Regions from separate parts of the Vibrio fortis genome, predicted to be linked through region 1. Evidence: predicted binding sites of a transcription regulator. Region 1 holds the regulator's gene; each other region holds the start of a gene.
What was found. The regulator PurR, encoded in region 1, represses purine synthesis genes. The targets are predictions, from matches to a motif close to TNANGNAAACGTTTNCNTNA.
Positions count from the first base shown of each region.

Region 2: pyrD (quinone-dependent dihydroorotate dehydrogenase) is a predicted target of PurR. The motif match lies at 1,859-1,878, and genes of this name have one in related genera.
Region 3: purT (formate-dependent phosphoribosylglycinamide formyltransferase) is a predicted target of PurR. The motif match lies at 3,175-3,194, and genes of this name have one in related genera.

Region 1 is NZ_AP025487.1:1,139,288-1,144,472, reverse strand. Features, by position in the region: gene elyC (envelope biogenesis factor ElyC) at 1-384, shown strand, start outside; gene torR (two-component system response regulator TorR) at 497-1,210, opposite strand; gene torD (molecular chaperone TorD) at 1,467-2,114, shown strand; gene purR (HTH-type transcriptional repressor PurR) at 2,435-3,439, shown strand; cyclic di-GMP riboswitch class I at 3,611-3,695, shown strand; gene OCV50_RS05185 (TfoX/Sxy family DNA transformation protein) at 3,824-4,414, shown strand; gene OCV50_RS05180 (TVP38/TMEM64 family protein) at 4,539-5,185, shown strand, end outside.
Region 2 is NZ_AP025487.1:1,522,529-1,527,713, reverse strand. Features, by position in the region: gene OCV50_RS06570 (cell division protein ZapC) at 1-533, opposite strand, end outside; gene pyrD (quinone-dependent dihydroorotate dehydrogenase) at 721-1,731, opposite strand; gene OCV50_RS06560 (NAD-glutamate dehydrogenase) at 1,985-5,185, opposite strand, start outside.
Region 3 is NZ_AP025487.1:1,793,993-1,799,177, forward strand. Features, by position in the region: gene sbcB (exodeoxyribonuclease I) at 1-770, shown strand, start outside; gene OCV50_RS07740 (CidA/LrgA family protein) at 817-1,188, shown strand; gene OCV50_RS07745 (CidB/LrgB family autolysis modulator) at 1,190-1,867, shown strand; gene cdd (cytidine deaminase) at 2,204-3,091, shown strand; gene purT (formate-dependent phosphoribosylglycinamide formyltransferase) at 3,260-4,435, shown strand; gene OCV50_RS07760 (thiopurine S-methyltransferase) at 4,547-5,185, opposite strand, start outside.

The DNA of each region.
Region 1 (5,185 bases):
TGGGAAGAAGCGCGCCAAGCAGCGGCATTCGTAAAAAACAAACGAATGGTACTCGTCACGTCAGCAAGCCATATGCAGCGCGCTCTTAATGAGTTCCATGATGCTGGTATGAAGCCGATTCCAGCACCCACTAATTACCTTGCGCAAGACGGTATCGAGCAACCTTGGAATAAGTACATGCCGAAAGCAATTTACTTGGAGCAAACCGAGCGTTACTGGCATGAAACCATGGGATTGGTTTGGCAATCACTGCGCGATTGGCTAGATAATCAGAGCTCTGAAACCCAAGAGCCGATCGTTATCCCTGAACCATCAACCCTTGACGATGACGCCTCCACAGTGGCCGATGCATCACTGACAAATGACGAACAGCCAGCGCCCTAAACCTGTTTAGAGGTGGTTGCGCAATACTAAGCTAATAACACAAACAAAAAGCCGAGATACTGAGTATCTCGGCTTTTTCATTTTCGATTGTTGAGCATTTTAATTCTGAGCGTTAATCGCCAGCAAACATGTAACCTTCACCATGAACCGTCACAAAGATTTGTGGGTTCTTTGGATCAAACTCCATCTTCGCACGCATGCGACGAATCAGTACGTCGATGGTACGATCATTTGGCGCGTCTACACGGTGGCTAATCATGTTTAGGATTCGCTCACGGCTTAATACTTGGTTCGGGTATGATGACAGCGCAACCAATAGCTCATATTCAGCTTTGGTTAGCTTCACAGGTTCACCATTCTTACTCAGCGCGCGACGTGGAATATCAAATGTCCACTCGCCAAAGCGAACAATAGATTCATCTTCCGCTTGCTCCGCCACACCTGATGGTGACTTGCGAGCAGCCGAGATTCGCCAAAGTAGATTTTTCACTCGAACCAACAACTCGCGAAGTTCGAATGGTTTAGTAACATAATCATCTGCGCCCATCTCTAGGCCTACAATTTTGTCGATGCTATCCGTGCGTCCAGTAACTAAAATAATCCCAATGTCTGATTGACTGCGTAATTCGCGAGTTAGCATCAATCCATCTTCGCCTGGTAAGTTGATGTCCAGCATAATGAGGTCAACGTTATTCTCTTCTAAAACGTTTCTCATTTGCGCGCCGCTTTCTGCTTCGCTTACTGTGTAACCTTCGTTCTGGAAATATCCAACCAGCTTACTACGGGTTACCACATCATCTTCTACGACTAATACGTGATAGCTCATCTACACCACTTTTCTTATTTAATAGTTTCAGTGACTATTCTATTCATAACTAGTAACAATTCTAGTAGTACGCAAGATAAAAGCCAGAAACCTGAATTTTTTTTGATACAAGACAATCTTAAACCTTGCTATTTAACCTCCATCGCAATTCAATATAGGCATTACTACTAACGAGTAACTTTGCAGTTTGCAAATACAACGGTTAGTCAGCCTTCGTACCGCAGATATTACGAAAGACGATATTAGGATTATTGAGATGAAAGAAACGAAAGCGTTCAATGAACAACGAGCTGAAATTTACTGGTGGCTATCGAGCCTGTTCGCAAAAGAACTGACTCAAGAAGAATTGGATAACTACCACTCGGTTGAGATTCGTTCGTTTTTAACTGGTCTCGGTGATAATGAAACACTAAAACCAGCCATCAATAGTCTAGTCGATGCGCTTAACCGATTGCAGAACCGTGAAGATGCTCAGTTAGAGCTTTCATCAGATTTTTGCGAATTGTTCCTAAAGTCTGACAAGTATGGCGCTCTACCGTACGCTTCTATTTACCTAGACAAGAGCGGCCTTTTGAATGCGAAGCCTGCTCAAGATATGGAAGCGATCATGGCTTCTTATGGTATTGCAGTAAACCAAGACCTAAAAGAGCCGGCCGATCACCTAGCCATCGAATTAGATTTCCTAGGCAACATCATTATTCGTTCAAACGATCTTGAAACCGAGCAGGAACTAGAAGCGGCTTTCACTGCACAACATGAGTTTGTTGAGCAACAACTTCTTAGCTGGGTTCCACAATTTGCAACAAAATGTCGTGAATTTGATGAATTTGGTTTTTACGCGTGTGTTGCAGAATTGCTAACTGCCTTCTGTAAACTTGATGCGCAATATTTAGCTGGTGAATAAATTCACTAATGACTAAAGGCACAATTTAGGTAGAATGTGACAATTCACCCAGATTTCTGGGTGAATGTTATTGCGAGTATTTTCTAGTCAGTCTAAAATTGTGACCGCAAACGATAAAATATGAAACATTCTCGAAATGCTATGCTTTAAATTAGCTAAGAGCATTTCGGTGTTAAGACAAGCCGCTCTCATTAGCGGTTTTTTGTTTTTTAGCACTTTAGTACCGAGAGAGCCCTACAAATTCTAAGCTCTTGTTCTGGTAGCTTAAACGGCTACTTACTCCGTACTTCTGAGAAAGTAGCTATCAATAGGATAAAGCCATGGCAACTATAAAAGATGTCGCTCGCTTAGCCGGCGTATCAACAACCACCGTTTCTCACGTGATCAACAAGACACGTTTCGTAGCAGAAGCGACTCAAGAAAAAGTAAACAAAGCCGTAGACGAATTAAATTACGCACCAAGTGCGGTTGCTCGTAGCCTGAAATGTAACTCTACACGCACTATCGGTATGTTGGTCACTCAATCAACCAACCTATTCTTCTCTGAAGTTATTGATGGTGTAGAAAGCTACTGTTACCGTCAAGGTTACACGCTGATTCTATGTAACACTGGTGGTATTTACGAGAAGCAACGTGACTACATCCGAATGCTTGCTGAAAAGCGGGTAGATGGCATCTTGGTGATGTGTTCAGACTTAACAGAAGAACTTCGTGAAATGCTTGACCGCCATGCTGACATTCCAAAAGTTGTTATGGACTGGGGCCCTGAGAGTTCACAAGCGGATAAGATCATCGACAACTCTGAAGAGGGTGGCTATCTGGCAACTAAATACCTAGTTGAACGTGGGCATGAGCGTATTGCTTGTCTAAGTGGTCATTTAGATAAAGCGGCATGTGTTGAACGTATCGCAGGCTACCGTCGTGCATTGGCAGAAGCTGACATCCAAGCAGATGACAACCTAATTCTTGAAGGTAACTTCGAGTGTGATACTGCAGTTATCGCAGCAGATAAAATCGTCGCAATGGAAAACCGCCCTACTGCAGTATTCTGCTTTAACGACACGATGGCACTTGGTCTTATGAGCCGCCTACAGCAGCAAGGCATTAAGATCCCTGAAGATATTTCTGTGATTGGTTACGACAACATTGAGCTGGCAGAGTACTTCTCACCACCACTGACAACGGTTCACCAACCAAAACGTCGTGTCGGTAAGAATGCGTTTGAAATTCTGTTGGAGCGCATCAAAGACAAAGACCATGAAAAACGCGTATTCGAGATGCATCCAGAGATTATCGAGCGCGCTACAGTAAAAACGTTAAAGTAACGTAAACTTTAGATAATTCTAATAAAACGCACCGTTTGGTGCGTTTTTTTTATTTGTTAAAAGTAAAAGCTCAGTTGCATATTAAGGCAACAATTAACTGAACCGAGATCACACTTTTGAGCAACAAGTGTGAACCTCATTCAACAAAAAACTTTATTCTTAATTATACAGTCACGCACAGGGCAAATCACTTGAAAGGGTGAGACGCAAAGCCTCCGGCCTAACCCATTATTGGTATGGTAGCGGGGTTACCGATGGCAAAATGCAGTATTTCCTACCTTTAGTAGTAATTTACGGCTTATTGACAATTTTATTGCGACATTTTGCTAATCTCTCGGACCTGCTTATTTGGTGGCGTAATTCAAATACACCGAGATAAACAATATGGATAAACCGATACTCAAGGACTCAATGAAGTTATTTGAGCCACTTGGAAAGATAAAGTCACGCTCAATGTTTGGCGGTTTCGGCCTATTTGCCGACGACACTATGTTTGCATTGGTCGTAAACAACCAGTTACACATTCGAGCTGACAAGAATACTACTTCACAATTTGAACAACAGGGCTTTGAACCTTACGTTTACAAGAAACGTGGTTTCCCAGTCGTAACTAAGTATTTTGCCCTCCCAGAAGACCTCTGGCAGGCTCAAGAACGCATTATCGAACTGGCAAAAGCCTCCCTTAACTGTGCTAAAGAAGAGAAGCAAATTCAGTCATCGGCTAAACCGACCCGATTGAAAGATCTGCCGAACCTTCGTCTTGCTACAGAGCGTATGCTGAAAAAAGCAGGTATCGACACAGTTGAGAGCTTGTATGAATCAGGTTCTGTTAATGCTTACAAAGCAATTAAAGAGTCTCATTCATCGAGTGTTAGCTTAGAGCTACTTTGGGCACTTGAAGGTGCTATCAATGGCACACACTGGTCTGTGATACCACAACAAAGACGCGACGAGCTCATCAGTTATATAAATTAGGTCCAAATCACCTAATTGCAAAAAGCCACATTTTTGTGGCTTTTTTTATTTTCTTTTGAAAGTTAATCTTTCCTTCGCCTGTCTAACTATACTAACAATAAGCAAAAGATTAAGGGACGCTCCTATGAGTAAGAAAATGATTTTAGGCATAATTTTAGTTGCCACAATCGTGTTGCTAGCCGTCAACTTTGGTCAATACTTGACTCTCGAAAATGCCAAAGCTCAGCAGGCACTTCTTAATGACTATATAGAGACTAACTTTGTTGTCGCAGCAGCGACCTACTTTATCCTCTATATAATGATCACCGCATTTTCTATTCCAGGTGCTGCTGTGGTTACACTTCTCGGCGCAGCGCTATTTGGTTTCTGGACGAGTTTATTACTGGTCTCTTTTGCAAGTACCATAGGTGCGACATTAGCATTCCTGAGTAGTCGCTTTCTATTGCGTGACTGGGTTCAGGGTAAGTTTGGCGATAAGCTCTCTACTATTAACCAAGGTGTAGAGAAAGACGGTGCGTTTTACCTATTCTCACTGCGCTTGATTCCGGTATTCCCATTCTTCCTAATTAATTTGTTGATGGGCTTAACACCTATCTCCGTAGGACGCTATTATTTGACTAGCCAATTGGGGATGTTGCCAGGTACTGCGGTTTACCTAAACGCAGGTACTCAGTTAGCAGAGATCGATTCTCTGTCAGGTATTGTCTCTCCTTCAGTATTGCTTTCTTTCGCACTACTAGGTGTGTTCCCAATTGCAGCTAAATGGATCAT
Region 2 (5,185 bases), 380 kb from region 1:
TGACGGTGATGATGCAATATAGCGTTGGCGTCTACCATTCTATCGTGCATCACTTTGATGGAATCACCAAATTGAAGCGCTTTTGATGAGGTCAAGTTGAACTCGTCAAGGTCTACCGAGGCGCACAAACTCGCGTTCTCTCCAACCTCTAGCACAATAAAGTAACCCAAACTGTACTGATTGTTCATTCGAACGATATCACCCTCTTCTGGGCATTCATGGCCTTGAATCTGTGATTCAAAAAACCAACTTTTCGGCTGAACGGGTTTATGAAAGCGCTTGGCAGCAACGCAGTAAAGCGCAAGCTCTGCTTGACGAGGTTCAGATAGGTCTAATCCGGAGATCTGTTCTTTGAAGGTCTGATAAGAAGAAGCGTCGTCAACCGTGAATTCATTCTCTTTGAATGCACAATCCACCAGCTTATTGCGGACGAGGTTAGTCTTGAAAATCATATCCTCTCCGAGGTTTAGCATTAATGAACATTGCTGTTCATCGTAGTACCAACTCCATGTATCACTAGGTTTAAGCATCATTTCGTCTCACACTGTTGAAGCATTCCATTAGGTAAAACGCAAAATTACCCTTCAATGCAGTAATTTTACTGAGCAATAGGCAAAAAAAAAGAGGAAATGAAATTCCTCTTTTCTCTAAAACTCAGCGAGTTACAGTGTATCTTTTAGTGATACGTATCAAGTTTTGTTTTTATGAGCATTATTACGATTATAAATTCTTAACAATATCACTCACAAGGCTCGGACCTTTGTAGATAAAGCCAGAGTAAACTTGAACAAGCTTAGCGCCCGCCATCATTTTCTCTTTTGCTGCAACATATGAATCAACGCCACCTACCCCAATGATAGGAAGCTTATCACCTAGTTCTTCATGAAGTTTGCGTACAACTTCAGTGCTGCGAGACTGAACAGGACGACCGCTCAAGCCACCCGCTTCATCAGCATGCTTCATGCCTTCAACGATTGAGCGATCCAGTGTTGTGTTGGTCGCGATCACGCCGTCGATCTTATTTTTGATCAACGATTCGCAAATCTGGCTAATTTCATCATCACTCAGATCCGGTGCGATCTTAAGTGCAAGTGGGACATACTTACCGTGTTTTTGCTCTAGTTCTGATTGCTTAGTTTTTAGCTCAGCTAGAAGTTCATCCAGCGCTTCACCATATTGAAGAGAGCGAAGTCCCGGTGTGTTTGGTGAGGAGATGTTTACAGCAATGTAGCCAGCGTACTGATAAACCTTTTCCATACAGATTAGATAATCTTCAGCGCCCTTCTCAATCGGTGTATCTTTGTTCTTACCAATGTTGATACCAAGAATGCCATCGTAGTTAGCTCTCTTAACGTTCTCGACTAGGTTATCTACACCCAGGTTATTGAAACCCATACGGTTGATAATACCTTCCGCTTCTACAAGACGGAAAAGACGAGGTTTGTCATTACCCGCTTGAGGGCGAGGAGTAACAGTACCTACTTCAACAAAGCCAAAGCCCATTGCGCCGAATGCATCAATACACTCACCGTTCTTATCTAAACCAGCTGCAAGACCAACTGGGTTTTTGAACGTTAGCCCCATCACCTCTACAGGTCGATGCGGTAGCTGTTGACGGTAAAGCAGATCGACAGGAGTGCCAGTGAAACGCTTGAAGTTTTGAATTGCAAGATCATGTGCCTTTTCGGCATCAAGTTGGAAAAAGCCAGTTCTGGCTAGACGGTAAAGCATTGTGCCTCCGATAGAAAAAAGCCCCGTGTAAACGGGGCGATATTATTTACTTATTTACCCAACAATTCAATCTATTACTACAAGTAAGGGTAAGATAATTCGAATTCTTAACAAAGTGTATCATGAATTAAGCAAACGTTATCGTCTATCTGCTTGGAACATAAACTAATTAACAAGATTGACCTATTTCGACACAAAAAATGGCAGCCACACTCTGCTGCCATTTCGTATCGATATTAACGCTACTTAAATCTTATTGGTCTTTCGACATACAATTTAGATTAAGAAGCATAAGTTCACGTAGTGCTACTGAGAACTTAGCAAATTCATGAACTGAGCCAACTTTAAACTCATTCAGAATGCTTTCCCAGCGATGCAGTGACACAGCGTTGCTTTCCATCCAGTCGTCTAGGGCTTTGATAACATCCAAGTCTGATGCACAGCCACAAGTTAGAACCTGACCAGTTAGTTGACGCTGCTGCCAATCCAGATCTTCACGGAATGCCGCACGAGCCAGTGCTTGCCAGTTGTTATCTACTGCTTGGCTGTTGATCTGTTTCAAGAACCAGTGCAGCGACAAACGATCACCAAGGTTAAAGTACAACTTCGAAGCTTGCTCAACCGTTTTACCCGTTTCGCGTGCCACTGTGGATATATCCAGTGCTGAGTACAGGCTAGACAGACGCGCTACCGAGTTCGCTAGTTCTTCTTCAACACCTTGTTCAATCCAAACCTTAGCAACAGAGTTGTGCTCTTCTACCTCTGCAGCCACTAGCGTTTCATCCAGAACCTTCGTAATTGCATTTACATCTTCGCGGTACAGCTCAATCAATGCTGTCACAGACTGTTTGCCTGGGCGATTTCTTAATAACCAGCGGCTAATACGACGCATCGCTCGACGAACATTGAAGATAAGATCGTATTGAGCATCAGACGACGCAACGTTATCTAGCGCACGAATACGCTTAAGTACATCACCAAAGCCGTAGATCTCGCGTGATGCAGTGTAAGCATTCGCGATGTCAACAATGTCTGCGCCCGTCTCTTCTTGTAAACGAGTCACGAAGTTACAACCCATTTCGTTAACCATTTGGTTAGCTAGTGCTGTTGCAATGATCTCAGCACGTAGAGGATGGTTATCCATGTGCTGCACATAGTTACGGCGTAACTCTGTTGGGAAGTACTGGATCAGTTGCTGAGCATGGAACTCATCGTTCGCAATCTCATCACAAACAAGATCTTCTTTCAGTACCATCTTCGCATACGCAATCAGAACTGATAGCTCTGGACGCGTTAGTGCATTGCCCTGCTTCTCACGCTCAAGTAGTGTCTCATCATCTGGGATGTACTCTAGACCACGATCGAGGTAACCCGCTTTCTCCATAGTGTGAATAAAGCGAATCTGCTCTTTCACTAGGCTTACACCTTGGTGCTCGGTTACAGAGATAGATTCAGCTTGGCAGTATGCATCATCAAGTACAATCTCGCCGACTTCGTCTTCCATCGACTCAAGTACTTGGTTACGTTGCTTAACCGTTAGATCGCCGTTTGATACTAGGCCGTTCAGGAAGATCTTAATGTTTACTTCGTTATCCGAACAGTCAACACCACCAACGTTATCAACAAAGTCAGTATTTACACGGCCACCAGCTAGACCATATTCGATACGACCCAGTTGTGTCATACCTAAGTTACCACCTTCACCAACAACTTTTGCTTGTAGGTCACGACCATCGATACGTAATACATCGTTTGCGCGGTCACCAACATCAGTGTGAGTCTCATTTGAAGACTTCACATAAGTACCGATACCACCGTTCCAAAGTAGATCGACCTTCATAGATAGGATCATCTTGATCAAATCATTTGGCGCTAGCGATGCTTTCTTGGTGCCAAGCATCTTTTGGATTTCAGGTGTAAGAGTGATTGACTTAGAACGGCGCGAGAAAATACCACCACCCTTAGAAATCAAATCTTTATTGTAATCTTCCCAGCTAGAACGAGGCAGATTGAACAGGCGATTGCGCTCTTCCCAGCTGCTAGCAGATTCTGGATTCGGGTCGATGAAGATGTGCATGTGGTTAAACGCAGCTTGTAGACGAATGTGCTTAGATAGCAGCATACCGTTACCAAATACGTCACCCGCCATATCACCCACACCAATTGCTGTGAAGTCTGTGGTTTGACAGTCGATGCCCATTTCACGGAAGTGACGCTTAACCGATTCCCAACCACCTTTCGCAGTGATACCCATCGCTTTGTGGTCATAACCATTAGAACCACCAGAAGCAAATGCATCGCCTAGCCAGAAGTTATATTCAGCAGATACTGAGTTTGCGAGATCTGAGAATGTCGCAGTACCTTTATCCGCTGCAACAACCAAGTACGGATCATCTTCATCATGACGAACAACATTCTTAGGTGGGATAACTTCACCTTCAATGATGTTATCGGATACATCCAGTAGTGCACGAATGAAACGTTTGTAACAGCGTTGACCTTCAGCAAAGATCTCATCGCGGCCAGTCATCGTGTGCTGACGTTTACATACGAAACCACCTTTCGCGCCAACTGGAACGATTACGGTGTTCTTAACTTGTTGTGCTTTAACTAAGCCAAGAATCTCTGTACGGAAATCTTCTTGACGATCTGACCAACGAAGACCACCACGAGCCACCTTGCCACCACGTAGGTGAACACCTTCAATGTCTGGTGCGTAAACGAAGATCTCAAACGCCGGTACTGGTGCCGGGATATCAGGGATCTCGCTTGGCTTCATCTTAAGTGCTAGCCATGGTTTTGCTTGCTTGTTCTCGTCTACTTGGTAGTAGTTAGTACGAAGCGTTGCACTGATCATTTCCATGTAGCGACGAATGATACGATCGTCATCCAAGCTCTCTACATGATCTAACTGCTCAGTGATTGTGTTAATAAGATCTTGTTGACCTTTCGCGCTGCCCTTGTGTTTAGGATCAAAACGCTTAGCGAACAGCTTAACCAGACCTTTTGCCAGTTCAGGGTAATGCGACAGTGTTTCTTCAATGTACTGCTGACTGAATGGGAAGCCAACCTGACGCATGTAACGAGCATATGCACGCAGGATTGAGATTTCACGACCTGATAGACCTGCACCCAGTACTAGACGGTTAAAGCCATCACTTTCTAGCTCACCCGCCCAAATGGCAGCGAACGCTTGTTGGAAAAGATCACGCGCTTCACGAAGATCAATGGTCTCTTCGCTCTTATGTAGCATTGAGAAATCAAGGATCCAGTAAGTAACACCGTTAGTCTTACGAACTTCATAAGGAGATTCACCAATTACGCGAAGACCTAGGTTTTCCAACATAGGCATAACGTCTGAAAGGTGAATTGGCTCATCACTGTGGTAGAAAAGCTTTAGTCGAACTGCTTTCGAATCCGCAGCCTCTTCTTGTGGGCGGTAGAACAACATGCC
Region 3 (5,185 bases), 650 kb from region 1:
TCGACATCGTAAACATGACACCACTGATGCACGTTTCGGGCATGCTTGGTAAAGAGTGCAACTACACCAGTTGGATTGTGCCAATGGCTTGGCACCCGACCAATCAAAATGCAGTTATCGTGGTCGACCTAGCGAAAGATCCAAGCCCTCTGCTTGAGTTAGATACAGACGCGTTACGTGAAAGGCTTTATACCAAACACAGCGAACTAGGCCCTGATGAACTACCAGTGCCGATCAAGCTGGTACAACTCAACAAGTGCCCGATTCTCGCGCCTGCGAAAACACTCACAGCCGAGAATGCAGAGACTATTGGTATTGACCGTCAGCAATGTCTAGCCAACTTAGCGCTTCTTCGTGAGCATCCAGAGATCCGTGAAAAACTCATCGGGCTTTATTCGGTAGAACGTGAGTATGAAAAAGACAACGACGTCGATACTCAATTGTACGATGGTTTCTTCTCGCCTTCTGACAAAGCGGCGATGGACATCATTCGCCAAACAGAGCCAAACAATCTTGCGGCTCTAGATATTAGTTTTGCTGACGAACGTATTGAACCTCTACTATTCAGGTATAAAGCGCGCCACTATCCTTGGACGCTTGATGAATCAGAACAGCAAAAATGGGCCAATCACTGCCGTGAGTTTTACGAAAGTCGACTTGAAGATTACATGCTTAACCTTGAGAATCTTGCTCATGAGCATGAAAACGACGAGAAGAAGATGGCGATACTGAAAGCCGTATATCAATACGTAGAGAAGTTGGCTAGCTAATACATCGACTTAACTTCACAACTTAACCTAACTACAGAGACACCTTTTGAAAGAAAGACTGATCCAACTCGTGTACCTGATGATCTCCTTTACCTTGATCATCGGCTCACTGACAGCCGGTAATGCCATACAGAGCCTTCTTGATACTTCGATTCCTGGAAGTATCTTTGGCATGCTGCTGCTTTTCTTTGCGATGGTGATCGGAATCATACCCCCTCACTGGGTACAACCCGGTGCGAGCCTGATCATCCGTTTCATGATCCTTTTGTTCGTACCAATCAGTGTCGGGCTGATGGAACATTTCGACATGTTAGTCGCCAACGCTCTACCTATTTTAGCCAGTGCCATTGGCGGTACACTGATCGTTTTAGTATCACTCTCTTGGTTTTTGGACCGAATTATTGCGAAGGGTAAATAACATGTGGATTCTATTGACCATTGTTGTATTTCTATTTGCCCGTTGGATCAGTCAAAAGGTGAATTCACCTTTGTGTAATCCTCTATTGATCAGTCTCGCCATTATTATTCCGATACTGACCTACTGGCGTGTACCATTCGAAGAGTATTACGCAGATAACACTTGGATTACCTACATGCTGCAACCAGCAGTGGTTGCCTTAGCATATCCATTGTATGAACAACTGCCTCAGATCCGCGCGAATTGGCGTATCATCACTCTCGCTTGTGCAGTCGGTAGCTTGATGTCGATGCTGAGTGCTTCTTTAATTGCCGCCGCATTTCATGCAGACCTTGGACTAATCGCTAGCTTGTTAGGTAAGTCCGTCACAACGCCAATTGCAATGGAAGTCTCCAGCCATTTAGGTGGTGAAGCTGCAATCGCTGCAATATTGGTTCTGCTTGTCGGCCTGTTCGGTGCAATATTCGCTTACCCGATCTACAACCTGATTGGTATTAAGAGTCCAATCGCTCGTGGATTGACTATGGGCACCGTTTCTCACGCCTTGGGCACTGCGACCAGCGCCGAGAAAGACCCGCGTGATGCGGCATTTAGCTCATTGGCTTTGGTTTTATGTGGTGTGATCACGTCAATACTCGCGCCATCGGTGTTTTCTTTGGTGCTGTGGTTGTACTCATGAACCTCGATATCCAGCCAACAACTTATGCTATCGAAATAGTGAGCCACTACTGAAGACGTATGCCACTACCATTTTTCTATAAAAATTAGAGCGCTTTTCCAACAACACATTGGAAATTGCGCTCTTTTTTTCCGCTAAGCTATTTATTAATGCAATGTGATGCACCTGACAATTTGTGACATCAATTACACTTTGCCGGCTGCAAACGATTTCATTTGTGACCTCACTCTAATTGTGCAACACAATGTAACAACCGACATACAATAGTGACAATGATCACAGAAAATTCCTGAGTATTGCATAAACTTAAAGCCTAAGGTCAATTAAGGATTCAACATGAACAGTCGTATTACCCTGGCGCTGGAAAGTGCTCCAGCTTCATTGAAAGCACTTTTAAGTGACATCGTATTAGCAGACAACTTTGACGCCACTATTTCTAAAGAGCAGTTTCAAAGCTTGCTGGATGCAAGCGGTCTTTCTGATAAAGAAGTTCGCCTAGCTTTACTGCCAATTGCAGCGGCATTCTCATATGCCCCACTTTCTGATTTCTACGTTGGTGCAGTGGTGCGCGGCCTTTCAGGTCACCTCTACTTCGGTGCAAACATGGAAATTGCAGGCGCCCAGCTTGGACAAACGGTTCATGCTGAACAAGCAGCGATCAGCCACGCTTGGATGAAAGGCGAAAAGGGACTTACTGATGTCACCATCAACTACAGCCCTTGTGGCCACTGTCGTCAATTTATGAATGAGCTGACGACAGCAAAAGAGCTTAAAATCCAGCTACCAGAACGTGAAGAGCGTTCACTACAAGATTATCTACCAGACTCTTTCGGCCCTTCTGATCTGGGTATCACCGAAGGCCTAATGACAGAGCTTGACCATAAGTACACGACTGAAGAGACAGCACCTATCGTAGTCAAAGCTCTAGAGTCGATGAACCGTAGCCATGCTCCATACACCAAGAACCTAAGCGGTGTGTCTCTACAATTGGCTAACGGTGACATCTTCACAGGTGCCTACGCAGAAAACGCTGCGTTCAACCCAAGCTTACCTCCACTTCAAGTGGCGATGATTCAAGTAATGCTTGCTGGTTTTGACTTCGACCAAATTGAGAGCGCAGCTCTGGTTGAAAACGCAGAAGGCAAGATTAGCCACCTAGCGGATACTCAATCAACACTTGAAGCAATTAACCCTGATATTCCAGTAACTTACTTAGCAATCTAATTGCAATAAGTTAACATGTAATTTACATCAGCAGCCCGATTCCAATGGGCTGCTTTTTTTATGCTTAAAATTCACCAAAATCATTGCGCAAACGTTTGCTTTTGGGGTTGGAATAAGTATGATCACCCCGTTCTCAATTACTCGTTCAAAAGATCGGAAGGAATAACTATGTTTGGTACCGCCACTCGTGACAATGCTACTCGTGTACTTCTACTTGGCTCTGGTGAGCTTGGTAAAGAGGTCGCTATTGAGTGTCAACGTTTAGGTCTAGAAGTGATTGCATGTGATCGCTACCCAGATGCCCCTGCAATGCAAGTCGCTCATCGCAGTCATGTGTTAGACATGTTAGATGGCGATGCACTTGAAGCAATTATCGAGCTAGAAAAGCCGGATTACGTAGTACCTGAAATTGAAGCTATCGCCACCAATAAACTGGTTGAGTTGGAAGAGAAAGGCTTAAATGTCGTCCCTACAGCTAACGCAACCAAGCTAACGATGAATCGTGAAGGTATTCGTCGTCTTGCGGCGGAAGAGTTACAACTGATGACATCGCCATACCGCTTTGCCGATACATACGAAGATTTCGCAGCAGCAGTAGAGTTCGCAGGTACACCATGTGTGGTTAAGCCTGTAATGAGCTCTTCAGGCAAGGGGCAAAGCGTTATTAAAACAGAAGAAGACATTCAAAAAGCGTGGGATTACGCACAAGAAGGTGGTCGTACTGGCGCTGGGCGTGTGATTGTTGAAGGCTTCATCGACTTCGATTATGAGATCACTCTTCTCACTGTTCGTGCAGTGGACGGCGTTCACTTCTGTGCGCCAATTGGCCATCGCCAAGAAGACGGTGACTACCGCGAATCATGGCAACCACAAGTCATGTCTGACAATGCATTAAAAGCTGCACAATACACGGCCGGTAAAGTGGTTGACGCTCTAGGTGGTTACGGCATCTTTGGTGTTGAACTGTTCGTTAAAGGCGACCACGTTATCTTTAACGAAGTATCACCACGACCACATGACACCGGCCTAGTGACACTACTGTCGCAAGACTCTTCTGAATTTGCACTGCACGTACGCGCATTTACGGGCATGCCGATCAAGGGAATCACTCAATACGGACCATGTGCTTCTGCTGTTGTTCTTGGACAAGGCACTTCAACTAATATTCGTTTTGAAGGTTTAGAAAATGCGTTGAGCGCGCCTCAAACGCAGGTTCGCTTATTTGGTAAACCAGATATCAATGGCCGACGCCGCTTGGGTGTTGCTCTAACTCGTCGTAACAGCATTGAATCTGCGATTGAAGATGCTGTAGAGAGCGCTTCGAAGGTCAAAGTGATCTACTAATTTGTAAAGTAATTATGCTCGGTCGTTCATATTACTGAGTACAAAAAAGACGGGCTAATGTGCCCGTCTTTTCTTTTTCGACGTTAAGCTATGCGCAACTCGCTATTCGTCTTAACCCTGACACTCGATCAAGTAGACCTCTTCACTAAAGCGAGATAGACCTTTTTTAGCAATCTTAGGATGATCTTCATCCGCAATATCTTGATTCAATTGCGTAATCTTATAGCCAGAAAACAGTTGCTCGACTTCGTCTCTTGGTACACTAAACGGAGGGCCACTCATCTCTTCCTGAATATAATCTAAAGTGACCAGAAGAATCTTACCTCCGGGTTTCAATAGCTGCTTTAAACGCTCGACATACTGAACTCGCATCTCTTTCGGCAATGCCACTAAAGAAGCACGGTCGTAAATAGTATCAACGGCTTGAATTGGCGCTGTGAAGTAATCGCCTGTGTAGATACTCAGCTCATCAAACTGGTACAGCTCATGTTGACCATTAACCTGCGTCACCATCGGCGTATAAAAGTGTTCAGCGAAAAACGCGCGGACAGCTATTTGGCTTAGCTCAACGCCCTGCACTTCAGCATGCTTTGATGCCAACCACACTAAATCTTCACTCTTGCCACACAACGGGACAAAAACGCTCTTCTCATGACTAGGCTCGGTATGCTGCCAAAACTCAACTAGCAGTGGGTTTACATCTTCTAAGTGGAAACCGATTTGGTTTGCGGCCCATTTATTGTGCCAAAA